One region of the Mesorhizobium sp. WSM4310 genome, then DNA from elsewhere that is predicted to be linked to it. Evidence: predicted binding sites of a transcription regulator. Region 1 holds the regulator's gene; the other holds the start of a gene.

Evidence for each region. Region 1 encodes PhoB, which activates phosphate uptake and scavenging genes when phosphate is short. Its sites were predicted from a motif close to TGTCATNNANCTGTCAT; they were not measured.
Region 2: FJV80_RS12845 (acetoacetate decarboxylase) is a predicted target of PhoB. The motif match lies at 4,745-4,761, and genes of this name have one in related genera.

Annotation. Positions count from the first base shown of each region.
Region 1 covers NZ_VFTA01000047.1:205-7,506, reverse strand. The annotation lists gene pstS (phosphate ABC transporter substrate-binding protein PstS) at 1-290, shown strand, start outside; gene pstC (phosphate ABC transporter permease subunit PstC) at 357-1,340, shown strand; gene pstA (phosphate ABC transporter permease PstA) at 1,344-2,195, shown strand; gene pstB (phosphate ABC transporter ATP-binding protein PstB) at 2,192-2,995, shown strand; gene phoU (phosphate signaling complex protein PhoU) at 3,021-3,728, shown strand; gene phoB (phosphate regulon transcriptional regulator PhoB) at 3,748-4,437, shown strand; gene FJV80_RS30875 (hypothetical protein) at 4,526-4,789, opposite strand; gene FJV80_RS30870 (ROK family protein) at 4,879-6,123, opposite strand; gene xylF (D-xylose ABC transporter substrate-binding protein) at 6,397-7,302, shown strand, end outside.
Region 2 covers NZ_VFTA01000009.1:145,043-152,344, reverse strand. The annotation lists gene FJV80_RS12860 (inorganic phosphate transporter) at 1-1,235, shown strand, start outside; gene FJV80_RS12855 (MFS transporter) at 1,399-2,244, opposite strand; gene FJV80_RS12850 (patatin-like phospholipase family protein) at 2,659-3,819, opposite strand; gene FJV80_RS12845 (acetoacetate decarboxylase) at 3,812-4,600, opposite strand; gene FJV80_RS12840 (3-hydroxybutyrate dehydrogenase) at 4,847-5,635, shown strand; partial or broken gene FJV80_RS35695 (metallophosphoesterase) at 5,574-5,900, shown strand; gene FJV80_RS35000 (hypothetical protein) at 6,131-6,430, shown strand; gene FJV80_RS12830 (NAD(P)H-dependent oxidoreductase) at 6,650-7,302, shown strand, end outside.

The DNA of each region.
Region 1 (7,302 bases):
ATGCCGACTTCAAGGGCGCCAAGAACTTCAACGTCATCATCACCAACGAGCCCGGCGACACCACCTGGCCGATCGCTGCCTCGACCTGGGTCCTGATCCACAAGGCTCCGGATGATGCCGCTGCCACCGGCGAAGCCCTGAAGTTCTTTGCATGGGCCTACAAGGACGGCAAGGAAACCGCCAAGGCGCTCGACTACGTCTCGATCCCCGACAGCGTCGTCGACCTGGTCAAGGCTTCGTGGAAGGCCGACATCCAGGCCGGCGGCAAGCCCGTCTACGTTGGCGAGTAACATCCTCCAAAGGAGCGCCGCGCCCGCGGCGCTCCTTTTCCTTCAACCGAAAGAGCCGAGCTTGACATGAGCGCTGTCCAGGAAGCCTTGCCAGCCGTTAGAAGTTCGCGCGATGCCACCGTTCGACGGTTCGCACTGACCGACGCAATCTTCCACGCGACAACCCGCGCCGCCGCGATATTGGTGCTGGTCCTGCTCGGCGGCGTTGCGATCTCGCTGTTTGCCGGTTCCTGGCAAGCCCTGTCGACCTTCGGCTTTTCCTTCCTGACCAGCGAAAGCTGGAACCCGGTGACGGAGAAGTTCGGCGCCCTGGCGCCGATCTACGGCACCATCATCACCTCGGCCATCGCCATCCTGATCGCCGTGCCGCTCGGCATCGGCATTGCCATCTTCCTCACCGAGCTTTGCCCACGCCCGCTGCGGCGTCCGATCGGCATGGCGGTTGAACTGCTGGCGGGCATCCCTTCGATCATCTACGGCATCTGGGGCCTGTTCGTGCTGGCGCCGTTTCTGCAGACGACGGTGCAGCCCTTCATCATCAGCGTGTTCCACGGCATTCCGGGCCTCAACAGCCTGTTCGCAGGCCCTCCTTACGGCATCGGCCTGCTGACCTCGGCGATGATCCTGGCCATCATGATTCTGCCTTTCATCACCTCGATCACCAAGGACGTCTTCGATACGGTGCCGTCGGTGCTGAAGGAATCGGCCTATGGCATCGGCTGCACGACCTGGGAGGTCACGCGCCGGGTCGTCATTCCCTACACCCGCATCGGCATCATGGGCGGCGTCATGCTCGCCCTCGGCCGCGCCCTCGGTGAAACGATGGCGGTGACCTTCGTCATCGGCAACGCGCACCGCATCTCGACGTCGCTGTTTGCGCCGGCAACGACCATCTCGGCGACCATCGCCAACGAATTCACCGAAGCGGTCGGCGACCTCTACACTTCCTCGCTGGTCGCGCTCGGCCTCATCCTGTTCGTTATCACCTTCCTGATCCTTGCCATCGCCCGCTACATGCTGATGCGCATCGACGCCCGCACGGGAGCCTGACCGATGTCGACAGCCGCATCGCTTCACCAGAGCCGCAAGCGCAAGAATGGCGTGATGATGGCGCTGTGCGTCATCGCCGCCTGCATCGGCCTTGCCTGGCTGGCGTTGATCCTTGGCGCCTTGCTCTACAAGGGCCTGGCCGGCGTCTCCCTCTCGGTCTTCACGGAAATGACGCCGCCGCCCGGCGACGCCGGCGGCCTGCTCAATGCCATCTACGGCAGCATCGTGATGACCATCATCGGCATCATCGTCGGCACGCCGATCGGCGTGCTGGCCGGCACCTATATGGCCGAATATGGCCGCTTCTCGAAGCTCACCACGGTAGTGCGCTTCATCAACGACATCCTTCTGTCGGCGCCGTCGATCATCATCGGCCTGTTCGTCTATGAGCTGATGGTGCGGCCGATGGGGCATTTCTCGGCGATCGCCGGTGCCGTGGCACTCGCCATCCTGGTCATCCCCGTCGTCGTGCGCACCACCGAGGACATGCTCAACCTGGTGCCCAACGCCTTGCGCGAAGCCGGCACCGCGATCGGCGCGCCGCGCTGGGTGGTCATCCGCTCGGTTGCCTATCGTGCCGCGCTTTCGGGCATCGTCACCGGCATATTGCTGGCCATCGCCCGCATCTCCGGCGAAACCGCACCGCTTCTTTTCACGGCGCTGAACAACCAGTTCTGGTCGAGCAATCTCAACGCGCCGATGGCCAGCCTGCCTGTCACCATCTTCCAGTTCGCTCTCAGCCCCTATGAGGAATGGCAGCAGCTGGCCTGGACCGGTGCACTCATAATCACATTGACGGTTCTCGCGCTCAGCATCTTTGCGCGCAGCCTGACCGGACGCAGAGAGGACAAATGAGCCAGATGTTGTCTCCAGACATGACGATCGCCGCAGAGGCGGCGACCAAGGCCAAGATCGAGGTCAAGAACCTCAATTTCTACTACGGCCAGTCGAAGGCGCTGAAGGACATCACGCTGTCGCTGCCCGAGCGCAGCGTCACCGCCTTCATCGGCCCGTCGGGTTGCGGAAAGTCGACGCTGCTGCGCGTCTTCAACCGCATCTACGAGCTTTATCCCAAGCAGACCGCCGAGGGCCAGGTGCTGCTCGACGGCCAGAACGTTCTCGACCGCTCGCAGGACCTCAACCTGCTGCGCACCAAGATCGGCATGGTGTTCCAGAAGCCGACGCCGTTCCCGATGTCGATCTACGAGAACATCGCTTTCGGCGTCAGGCTCTACGAGAAGATCAGCAAGGCCGAGATGGACGGCCGCGTCGAGCAGGCGCTCAAGCGCGCGGCACTGTGGACCGAGGTCAAGGACAAGCTCAATGCTAGCGGCCTCAGCCTGTCGGGCGGCCAGCAGCAGCGGCTGTGCATCGCCCGCACCGTGGCGGTGAAGCCAGAAGTCATCCTGCTCGACGAGCCTGCCTCGGCGCTCGACCCGCTGTCGACCGCCAAGATCGAGGAGCTGATCGACGAGCTGCAGGCCGACTACACGATCGTCATCGTCACCCACAACATGCAGCAGGCGGCGCGCGTCTCGAAGCAGACCGCCTTCATGTATCTGGGCGAACTGGTCGAATTCGACCGCACCGAGAAGATCTTCACGTCGCCCCGCGAGAAGCGCACGCAAGACTACATAACCGGCCGCTTCGGCTGATCGCACGCATACGAGGACCAGGATCATGGCCGAACACACAGTCGCAGCCTTCGACGAGGATCTCGGACAGATCAGCAGGCTGATCAGCGACATGGGCGATCTCGCCGGCTCGATGGTCGGCGGCGCCACCAAGGCGCTGCTGAACTCCGACAATGCGCTCGCCCAGCGCGTCGTCTCCGACGACGCCATCATGGATGCGCGCCAGCGCGAACTCGACGACCGCGCCATCACGCTGATCGCCAAGCGCCAGCCGATGGCCGATGATCTGCGCCATGTCGTCGGCTCGATCCGCATGGCCGGCGATCTCGAACGCATTGGCGACCTTGCCAAGAACATCGCCAAGCGCGTCGGCACTGTCGGCCTCAGCGCCACGCCGCGCGACCTCTCGCATTCCATCGACGCCATGGCGCAGCTGGTGCTGATCCAGGTGCAGGGCGTGATCGAGGAGTATGCGGCGCGCGATGCCGCGGCACTGGCGAAGCTGCGCGCCGACGATGAGCGCATCGACGTCAAATACACCTCCGTCTTCCGCGAACTGCTGACCTATATGATGGAGGATCCGCGCAACATCACGGCTTGCACGCATCTGTTGTTCTGCGCCAAGAATCTCGAACGCATCGGCGACCACGTGACCAACATCGCCGAGAATGCGTACTATGTCCTGACCGGTACGCAGCTGCCCGCCAACCGTCCAAAACAGGACGAGACGGCGATGTCGGCGCCGGCGGCCTGAGCGCAGGGGTAACCAACCGATGATCGCACCACGCATCATGGTGGTGGAGGACGAGGAGCCGCTCGGCGTGCTCCTCCGCTACAATCTGGAATCGGAGGGTTACCAGGTCGAGGTGGTGACACGCGGCGACGAAGCCGAAATCCGCCTGCAGGAGAACGTGCCCGACCTGCTCGTGCTCGACTGGATGGTGCCGGCGGTATCCGGCATCGAACTCTGCCGGCGATTGCGGATGCGGCCCGAGACCGAGCGGCTGCCGATCATCATGCTGACCGCGCGGGGCGAGGAAAGCGACCGTGTACGCGGGCTTTCCACCGGCGCCGACGACTATCTGGTCAAGCCGTTCTCGACGCCGGAATTCATGGCCCGCATCAAGGCGCTGCTGCGCCGCGCCAAGCCGGAAGTGCTGTCCAGCGTGCTCAAGGTCGGCGATATCGTGCTCGACCGTGAATCGCACCGGGTCTACCGCAAGAAGAGCGAGATCCGGCTCGGGCCGACCGAATTCCGCCTGCTCGAATTCATGATGCGCCATCCTGGCCGCGTGTTCTCGCGCAGCCAGCTGCTCGACAATGTCTGGGGCGAGACGATCTACATCGACGAGCGTACCGTGGACGTGCATGTCGGCCGGTTGCGCAAGGCGGTCAACAATGGTCGCATGCCGGATGTCATCCGTACCATTCGTGGGGCGGGCTACGCGATCCGGGAAGACTAGAGCTTGCCTCATCCCGATAAAATCGGGATGAGGCTCCAAGATCGAAACTCCAATCAGCAGGTAGTCGCCAATGCCGTGAAGAGGGTGATCAGCGGACTTCGACTTCTCCCAACAGATGTTGCCGCCTCATCTCCTCTTCGACCCATACAGCAACGCGCTGGAGCTTTGAATGTTTGATGTCTCGAATGATCAGCTGCGTAGTGGCCGCGTCGACCTCGCCGATAATAATTTCGCCCCAGCCGTTGGTTCGCAGGAAGCGGTAGACGTCCTCGCCGAAGTTGCGAACACGATGGACGAGGCCGTAAAACTCGGCCTGATCTATGTTGAAGTTGATCACCAACGAACGGGACATCAGCAGATCATACAGGCAGACACATTGCCAATTGATGTCGCAACGGGCCGAACGCGGTCGTTCAGAATGATCGAGTTTCGCCCTGACCGTCAGGCAACGTTCTTTCCGGCACCCGTTCTTGCCTGCACGCCCGGCGCGAAAATCTCCTGGTCGACGAAGGTCAGCGCGCGCATGGCGCAACCTTCGCGGATCAGCGGCAGTTCGTTCGGTTCGGTGTCGAAGGAGATCGATTCCGAGTGCTGACCACCGGCGGTCTGGGCGATCGCCTCGCGCAATGCCGGCTCGATCAGATCGAAGGCGGCGGCGCTGACGCCGACCATGGCAACGGGCGCCGGATCGATCAGCGCGAACAGGCTGCCGAGGCCGTAACCCAGTGCCTCGCCGGCCTTGCGATAGGCTTCGCGCTCGGGCCCGTCCCGTTCCCGTGCCGTCGCGGCCAGCGCCCGCATCTGCGCGTCGCTGACATCGGCCACCGGCTCGGTGTCCTCGCCGAGCTGCCTGGCATTGCGCCAGATGGCGTAATTGCCGGCATAGGCCTCGACACAGCCGCGCCGCCCGCAGCGGCAGAGCGCGCCGCCGGGCCGATGGATCATGTGGCCGAACTCGCCGCCCGAGGAATGGGTGCCGGTGAACAGCTCGCCCTTCAGCACCAGCCCCATGCCGATGCCGTGCGAAAGCAGGATGGCGATGAAGTCGTCGCGGTAGCGCTCGGGATCGCGCCTGCGCAGCGCCACCGCCATCATGTTGCAGTCGTTTTCCATGGTGGCGGGGATGCCGAACTCGGCTTCGAGTATGTCGGCGAAGGCGATGTCGGTCTGCGGCGTGATCGGCGACCACAGCATCGCCCGGGCCTCGGTATCGGTGATGCCCTGGATCGCCAACGCGATGCGGGCGACGCTGCGCACGTCAATGTCGGGATCCTCGAGGCGCCGCCTTACGATGGCCACGCATTCGCCGATCAGCGCCTCGCGCGACATGGTCAGCGTGTCCAGCCGGCGCTGTTCTTCCGATATCACCTGGCCGGCATAGTCGATGACTGCGACCGACAGGAAATTCAGCGACAGCACCACGGTCATCACAGCCGCGGCCTCCGGAGTGAGGCCGAGGCCGACCTGCGGCCTGCCGCGTTTCAGCGCGCCGGCCTCGCTCGGCTTGCCCTCGGCCAGGATGCCTTCGCCGATCAGGTCTGAGGAAATCGCCGATATGGTCGAATGGCTGAGGCCGGTGGTCGCGGCGATCTCGGTGCGTGAGGGCCGGCCAGCCTGGCGCACGGCCGCGATCACCATCGCGCGGTTGCGCCGGCGCAGATCGTCGTGGCGGATTCCGACCGACATGTTTTTTCACATCCTCCCGGTCGCCGCGGTTCTTCCGGCCTCCCTCGAACGCTGCCGGCGACACGGTCAAATACTGGCAGAAGCGGCCGGTGCTGTCATTTATTTATTGCGAAGCTCGAAAAAAATTCAGAGGGACATCAAAATCCATCAGAATCGTTGTTGACAGCGTTCCGGTGTTGGATCAGTGTTTTTTCGAGGCTCGAAAAAATAGGGCCTCTGTGCCGGCCTTAGGGCCAGTTTGGTCGCGCCATACGCGGCGCAGGGAGGAATATCATGAAGAGATTCACGGCCGCCATCCTGGCGGGTGTCGCCATGTCGCTGACGCTTGCGTCGGTCGCGCAGGCGAAAGACAAGGTCATCGGCGTTTCGTGGTCCAACTTCCAGGAAGAGCGCTGGAAGACCGACGAGGCCGCCATGAAGAAGGCGATTGAGGCCGCCGGCGACAAGTACATTTCCGCCGACGCGCAGTCCAATCCCGGCAAGCAGCTTACCGATGTCGAGAGCCTGATCTCGCAGGGCGCCAATTCGCTGATCATCCTGGCCCAGGATGCCTCGGCCATCGGCCCGGCCGTGCAGAAAGCGCTGGACGAAGGCATTCCGGTCGTCGGCTATGACCGCCTGATCGAGAACAAGGACGTCTTCTACCTGACCTTCGACAACAAGGAAGTCGGGCGTTTGCAGGCCAGCGCGGTGTTCAAGGCCAAGCCGGAAGGCAACTATGTCTTCATCAAGGGCTCGGGCGCCGATCCGAATGCCGACTTCCTGTTCGCAGGCTCGATGGAAGTGCTTAAGGCCGCCATCGACAGCGGCAAGATCAAGAATGTCGGCGAGGCCTATACCGACGGCTGGCTGCCTGCCAACGCCCAGAAGAACATGGAGCAGTTCCTGACCGCCAACGACAACAAGGTCGACGCGGTCGTCGCGGCCAATGACGGCACCGCCGGCGGCGTCGTCGCGGCGCTGACGGCGCAGGGGCTTGCTGGCACCGTGCCGGTCTCGGGGCAGGACGGCGACCATGCCGCGCTGAACCGTATCGCGCTCGGCACCCAGACCGTGTCGGTGTGGAAGGACGCGCGCGAACTCGGCAAGAACGCCGCCGAGATCGCCTCGCAGCTGGCCGACGGCAAGAAGATGACCGATATCGCCGGTGTGAAGGACTTCACGACGCCTGGCGGCAAC
Region 2 (7,302 bases), on a different contig from region 1:
CGGTCGAGCTGATCCTGCAGGTCGGCTCCTCCTCCGGCTTTGCCATGGTGTTCGCGCTGCTCGTCGCCGCGATCCTGTGGAACCTCGGCACCTGGTTCCTCGGCCTGCCGGCATCGAGCTCGCACACGATGGTCGGCTCGATCATCGGCGTAGGCCTCGCCAACCAGTTCATGGCGCCGTCCGGCAGCGCCACCAGCGGCGTCGACTGGTCACAGGCGACCAATGTCGGCGTGACCTTGCTGGTGTCGCCGATCATCGGTTTCTTCGCCGCCGCGATCCTGCTCTATGCGATGAAGCTTCTGGTTCGCAATCCGGCCCTCTACGAAGCCCCGAAAGGCAATGCTCCGCCGCCTTGGTGGATCCGCGGCCTGCTGATCTTCACCTGCACCGGCGTCAGCTTCGCGCATGGCTCCAATGACGGGCAGAAGGGCATGGGCCTGATCATGCTGATCCTGATCGGCGTGGTGCCGACGGCCTATGCGCTGAACCGCACGCCCGACATCAACTATCTCGAAGCCTACAAGTCGGCTTCAGCCAATGTCGAAACGGCGCTGGGCAAATATGCGAAGCCCGGCGTCACCGTCACGGATGCCAAGGATGCCAAGGCAGCCGTCCAGGATGCCGTGCGCACCCGCAGCTGGAGCGACAAGACAACGGTCGCGCTGCAGACCTACATCCACAACACGACGGCGGGACTGCAGCCCTATGCGTCGGTCGACAACGTGCCGACCGATCTGGTCAGCAACGCCCGCAACGACATCTATCTGATCGGCGAGGCGCTCAAGCTGATCGACAAGAAGCAGCTGTTGCCGATGCAGGGCGCCGATCTCAAGGCGGTGACCGACTACCACAAGGCCGTCGACAATGCGACGAAGTTCATCCCTCTCTGGGTGAAGATCGCGGTGGCGCTGGCGCTGGGTCTCGGCACCATGGTCGGCTGGAAACGCATCGTCGTCACGGTCGGCGAGAAGATCGGCAAGAGCCACCTGACCTATGGCCAGGGCGCGGCGGCCGAACTCGTCGCCATGGTGACCATCGGCATGGCCGACCGGCTCGGCCTGCCGGTTTCGACCACCCATGTGCTGTCGTCGGGCGTCGCCGGAACGATGGCCGCCAATGGCTCAGGCCTGCAATGGTCGACGGTGCGCAACCTGCTGCTGGCCTGGGTGTTGACCCTGCCGTGCTCGATCGCGCTTGCCTTCGTGCTGTTCATCGTCTTCCGCCAGGTGTTCTGAGCGTCAGACCCTCAAGAGAACGGCGCCACCTGCGGCGCCGTTCTCTTTCTCGGCCTATCCTGCGAAGACCAATGAAGAGTCAGAGCGTGCGTCTTCCCAAGCGGGCGCGCCGCTTCGAACGGTTCAGCTTTCGATGGAATGGTTGGCCGGCTCCAGCCGAGGCTCACCGCCGCACAACGTCCGCCCTGTTACGGCGGCGCAGCTGGCGTAGCGACAACATGTGCAGCAGGATCGAGCTTGGCACCACGAATGCAGGGGTCAGCACACCCGGATAATCGCCTGCGCCGATGCTCTGCACATCCGGGACAATCAACTGCAATGGGCCGGGCGAGGTGATCATGCCCATGGTGATCGCGACAGCGAAGTCGGCAAGCCCGAGGATGTTCCAGAGAGTTGCCGCCCTCCGGCCTTTGTCTGTGCCGGTCGCCACTGCGATCGCAGCCGGCAACGCGAACAAACCGGTCAGCATGTCGCCGATGCCTGCCGGCGCTGCGAAAACGCCAGGCAGTGTGCCACGCAGCCAGGCCGCGATAGCCCAGGTGCCGAACACGCGGTAGAGCTGAAGCATCACGAGCCAGCGCGCTGGCATCGCATCGAGCACCAGCCCGATCCGCTTCGAGAGCAGCAGGAGCGGCGCCCCGATGATCACCGGCAGGAAGATCGCCGATGGCAATACCGGAAAAGACGCGGTGTCCGCGTGGAAGAAGCCGTTGATCGCGGCGCTCCAGGCGAAGGCGAGCCACAGCGTGTCCGGGATCATGATCGCCAGCCAGGTCGTGCGGCGTTGAGCTGGCGTCAGGCTCGTGTGTTCGAGGCCGAGCCACAATCCCAGCGCGATGAGCCCGTGGGCCGCGAGCTGGTGGGCCGTGGTCGGAATGCCGGTGGCCGGGATCGCCGGCCATCTGTAGATCACCAGAAGCCAAAGCAACGTGAGCGGCGCAAACCAGAGCAGGCCGCGCCAGGCGTCACGCGACGGAACGATAGCAGGGGAAACAGCTTCGACGGTCATCAGCGGTACTCCATTAAGCCCAGGGCAATTCCAGGAAAAGTGTGAGCGGTTTTCCGTCTGGAATTGCGTCAAAACAAAGAGTTAGAGCGGTTCGCCGTTTCCATGAAACGGTGAAACGCGCTAGCGCATTTGCCTGCTCAAATGTACGCCCGCTTTCAGCGAGCCAATATCCGCGACAATCTTGATAGGCTGTGAAGAAGAACTTCACAGTCCGGCCGGGCTTGCTCGAAGGCGTGCCTACGCGGTCGCACCGTAGTTTCGCCGACCTGCCGCGGAACTCATGGTGACGGCCAGGCGGATCGCATCCTTGTCCCGCATGCCTGGCAGCGCTTCTGATAGGCACGATGCGCCGCGCCGGTTGATCAACCGGCGAAGGATTCCGTAAGATTGCTCCGCTTGTCCTGGACGCAAATGTCAGGTCGGGTCTTCGCGGTGCAGATCGTGGATGGTGACGCCGTCGGCATTGGTCGGCAGTGTCAGCCATTTGCGATGGCGCAAGGTGCGTTGCGTGTCTTCCAGGCCCGTGTCCCAATGCTCGCGCATCGAGGTGCCGGAGAACTCGTAGTCCTTGGCGTGACCTTCATAGCCCTTGTGCTGGTAGATCAGGTGCACGATGTTGACCAGGCCGGCATCCGAATAGTCCGCGATCAGCGCTTCTTCCGCCGGCGTCAGCTGCTCCTTGGGCACGCGCTTCAGCGCCTCGAGCAGGCGCATCTTCAGGCCATGAATGCGCTTGAAATTGTCGGTGTTCTGGCGCGTGCGGCTGGAATACATGATGTCCTTGTGGCGCGACAGCACGTCCGGCATGCTGCGCGGCAGCACGCCGCGCGCGCTGAACAGGTCGACCTGGAACACCAGCGACGAACGGTCCTCTTCCTGGTCGAGCAGATATTGCAGCGGCGTGTTGGAGACGATGCCGCCGTCCCAATAGTACTCGCCTTCTATGCGGACCGACGGAAAGGCCGGCGGCAGCGCGCCGCTGGCCATGATGTGCTCGGGCCCGATGCGGACCTTGTCGGTATCGAAATAGACGAAGTTGCCGGTCCGCACATTGACCGCGCCGACGCTCAGCCGTTTCTTGCCGTCGTTGAGGATGTCGAAATCGATCAGGCTCTCCAGCGTGTCCTTCAGCTCGGCGGTGTCGTAGAAGCTGGTGGCGCCCTCGGCGCCGGGATGCTCGAACCAGGGGTTGGGATTGCGCGGCTTGAAGAAGCCGGGCTGGCCCATGGTCATGGTCATCCACGACGAGGTACGGTTGCGGATGTCGCGGTAGATGTCGCCTTCCGGCGTATAAGCCCAGATCTTGCGGCCCGAGATGGTCTGCCAGAACTGTTCGAGCCGCTGCAGGCGGCGGCTGGACTCGTTGCCGGCGATGATCGAGGCGTTGATGGCGCCGATCGACACGCCGGACAGCCAGCTCGGCTCGCAGCCGGCATCGGCCAGCGCCTGATAGACGCCGGCCTGGTAGGCGCCGAGCGCGCCGCCGCCCTGGAACACCAAAGCGATGCGGTCATATTGCGCCGAGATCTCCGCGATCGTGGCCGCGGCTTCCTTGTTTCGATAGCGTTCAAGCACGAATTTTCTCCGGCTGGGTTGTGCTGGTTGCGAGCCGGCTGTGATCGGCAAGATAGTCGTGGACAACCTCGCCCAACCCAAGCGTCAAATCGGCCTTGAAGTGGACGGCGGAGACGATGTCGAGCACCGGCAGCTTGGCCACGTCGGCCATGACGTGGGGCCTGAGATCAAGCGCCGCTGGCGCCGTCCAGGCCTCCTTCAGCGTGATGTCGGTGAGGTAATAGCGCACCAGCTCGCAGATACGCGGGCCGCCGTCGACATGCGGGATGATCTTGATCAGGAAATTGGGCGCGGCGAGCGCGGCGAGCACGGAATCATGATCAGCTTCCCGGTGTTTGTAGCCCATCGTGCCGGTGGCGCACAGAACGCTGCCATAATGCAGCGTGCCGACGATCACCTCGCCTTCATGGATGATCTTGGGATTGGCCAGTTTCTTCGGAAAGCCCCACAGCTCGCGGCCGCCGGCGATCGGCGCGTCGTCGTCGAGATACATCGAATGGACATAGCCGCCATGCTGGCCCTTGTACCTCACCGGAATGACCTGGCCGGTCTCGGTGTAGTCGCCGAAGCCGGTGGAGTCGGGCATGCGGATGAATTCATACTTGACCAGCGGTTCGTCGATCTCCAGCGGCGCCGGCACGACGGCCTCCAGCGCCTCGCGTGTCGTGCGATAGGTGATGATGATGTATTCGCGGTCGAAGAACCGATAGGGACCTGGCGGGAAGGACGGGTTGGTCAGCGGCATCGCATGGGCGCGCTTCACGACATCGGCGATTTCCAAGCTGCACCCCCAAGGTTCTGTCGGATGAATTTCGTTCAGGAATGACCGCGCGAATGCGCAACCGATTATGTTGCACGGCACCATGACAGTGCCGTGTCAGCCAAACGACCGTGGTTTCGCGGCGGGGCGAGGCCGTGCCGGCGCTGTCGTCTGGCTGTAATCGCATCGACACATGGCTCTGTCATTGTCATGTTGCGACGCACAATTATATGCTGTCATTCCCCTCCCACCTCTCGCGAGATCACCATGGGTTCCCTGTCTTCGAAGAATGCCCTCGTCACCGGCTCGACCAGCGGTATCGGCCTGGCCATTGCCCGCGCTTTCGCCGCCGAGGGCGCCAACGTCACCATCAATGGTCTTGGCGACCCCACGGCCATCGAGCAGGAGCGCTCGGGCATCGAGAGGGATTTCGGCGTCAAGTGCCGCTACTCCGACGCCAACATGATGGATGGGGCGGCGGTGAGCGCCATGGTGCATGATGCCGAGGCGGCGTTCGGCAGCCTCGATATCCTGGTCAACAATGCCGGCATCCAGCATGTCGCGCCGATCGAGGAGTTTCCCGACGACAAATGGGAAGCCATCATCCGCATCAATCTTCTGGCGGCCTTCTATGCCATCAAGGCTGCGGTGCCGGGCATGAAGGCGCGCAAATGGGGCCGCATCATCAACACGGCTTCGGCGCACGCGCTGGTCGCCTCGCCGTTCAAATCGGCCTATGTGTCGGCCAAGCATGGCATTGCAGGGCTGACCAAGACGGTGGCGCTGGAAGTCGCGCAGGACGGCATCACAGTCAACGCCATCGCGCCCGGCTATGTCTGGACGCCACTGGTCGAAAAGCAGATCCCCGACACGATGAAGGCGCGCGGCATGACCGAGGAACAGGTCAAGCATGACGTGCTGCTCGCCGCACAGCCGACGAAAGAATTCGTCACCGTCGAGGAACTTGCCGCGCTGACGCTGTTCCTGTGCTCGGATGCCGCCAGGCAGATCACCGGCACGACCTTGCCGATGGACGGCGGCTGGACGGCACAGTAGAGGGGCAATCGAGCGTTGCGTGTTCTGGCCGGCGCCCCGCGGCGCCGGCGGGAAGGGTACGGACAGTTCCATGAAAATCATCCAGCTCTCCGACCCGCATCTGATGACGCCGGGTGGGCTGCTCTACGGTTCCGATCCGCTCGCAAGGCTGGAGGCCTGCCTGGCCGACATCGGCAAGAACCATGGCGATGTCGAACTGGTGGTGATCTCGGGCGACCTAACCAATGACGGCGAGCGTGCGGCCTATGCGGCGTTGCGGGACGGGCTGGCGCGATTTTCGCCGCCCTGCCGGCTGATGCTCGGCAACCATGACGACCGGGCGCTTTTCCTCGAAATGTTCCCCGATGCCGCCGCCGAGCAGGGGTTCGTGCAGACAGCGGCCATGTCGAGGGCAGGCTCTGCCCGGCGCGCCTCGACTGGCTCGACGAACGGCTGCAAGAGGCGGGCAACCGGCCGGTCTTCCTGTTCATGCATCACCCGCCGTTCCGGATACACATGCCGGTGCTCGATGAGGTCAGGCTTGCGGACGCCGATGCCTTCCATGACGTGCTGTCGCGCCACGGCAATGTCCGCCATATCTTCGCCGGCCATGTCCACCGGCAGATCGCCGGCAGCTGGCGCGGCATACCGGTCAGCACGCTGCGCAGCACCAACCACCAGACCGCGCTCGATTTTTCGCAGAGCTGGAGCCTGGGGCACGAGCCGCCCGCCTATGCCGTGATCTTGATCGATGCGGAGGGGGCGATCGTGCATTTTCACGATTTTCCCGTCGGCGCTGCTGACCGGGCTCCGTAAGGCCGTCCATCCCTGGATAGCGGTCCTGACGACACAGTCGCCATGGCCGGTGGACAAGTCCTGTGCCGCCGTCGCGGCTGCGGGCTTTTACACTTGTTCGCAGTCTGCGCAGCGACGTCAAAAAGCATTCGGATTTGGACATTAGTCTTGACAGAAATACAGATGTTCAATACCCGTCAAGCGAATGAACAAGCCTGCAATGTGGGAGGAATGAGCGGTATGGCTTCCAATATTTCGTTGACGGGCCTTGCCCGCGATCTCGATGAGCGCGGCAAATCGGGCAAGCCCATCCGCATCGGCCTGATCGGCTCCGGCGAGATGGGAACCGACATCGTCACCCGCGTCGCCCATATGTCCGGCATCGAGATCGGCGCGATCTCGGAACTGAACCTGCCGGCCGCCAGCAAGGCGGTGGACATCGCCTTCCAGGAAACCGGCCATGCGCGTGAAGTGTCGAACGCTTCGGCGATGACGGCTGCCATGGAGGCCGGCAAGGTGGCGGTCACCAATGACGCCAGCCTGGTCATCAACAATGATCTGATCGACGTGGTGATCGACGCGACCGGCGTTCCCGCCGTCGGCGCCGAGATCGGCCTGCGCGCCATGGAGCATGGCAAGCATCTGGTGATGATGAATGTCGAGGCCGACGTCACCATCGGCGCCTATCTGAAGAGCGAGGCCGACCGGCTGGGCGTCACCTATTCGCTGGGCGCCGGCGACGAGCCGTCCTCCTGCATGGAGCTGATCGAATTCGTCTCGGCCATGGGCCATCCCATCGTCGCCGCCGGCAAGGGCAAGAACAATCCGCTCAACATCGACGCCACGCCGCCGGCCTACGAGGAGGAGGCCAGGCGCAGGCATATGAATGTGCG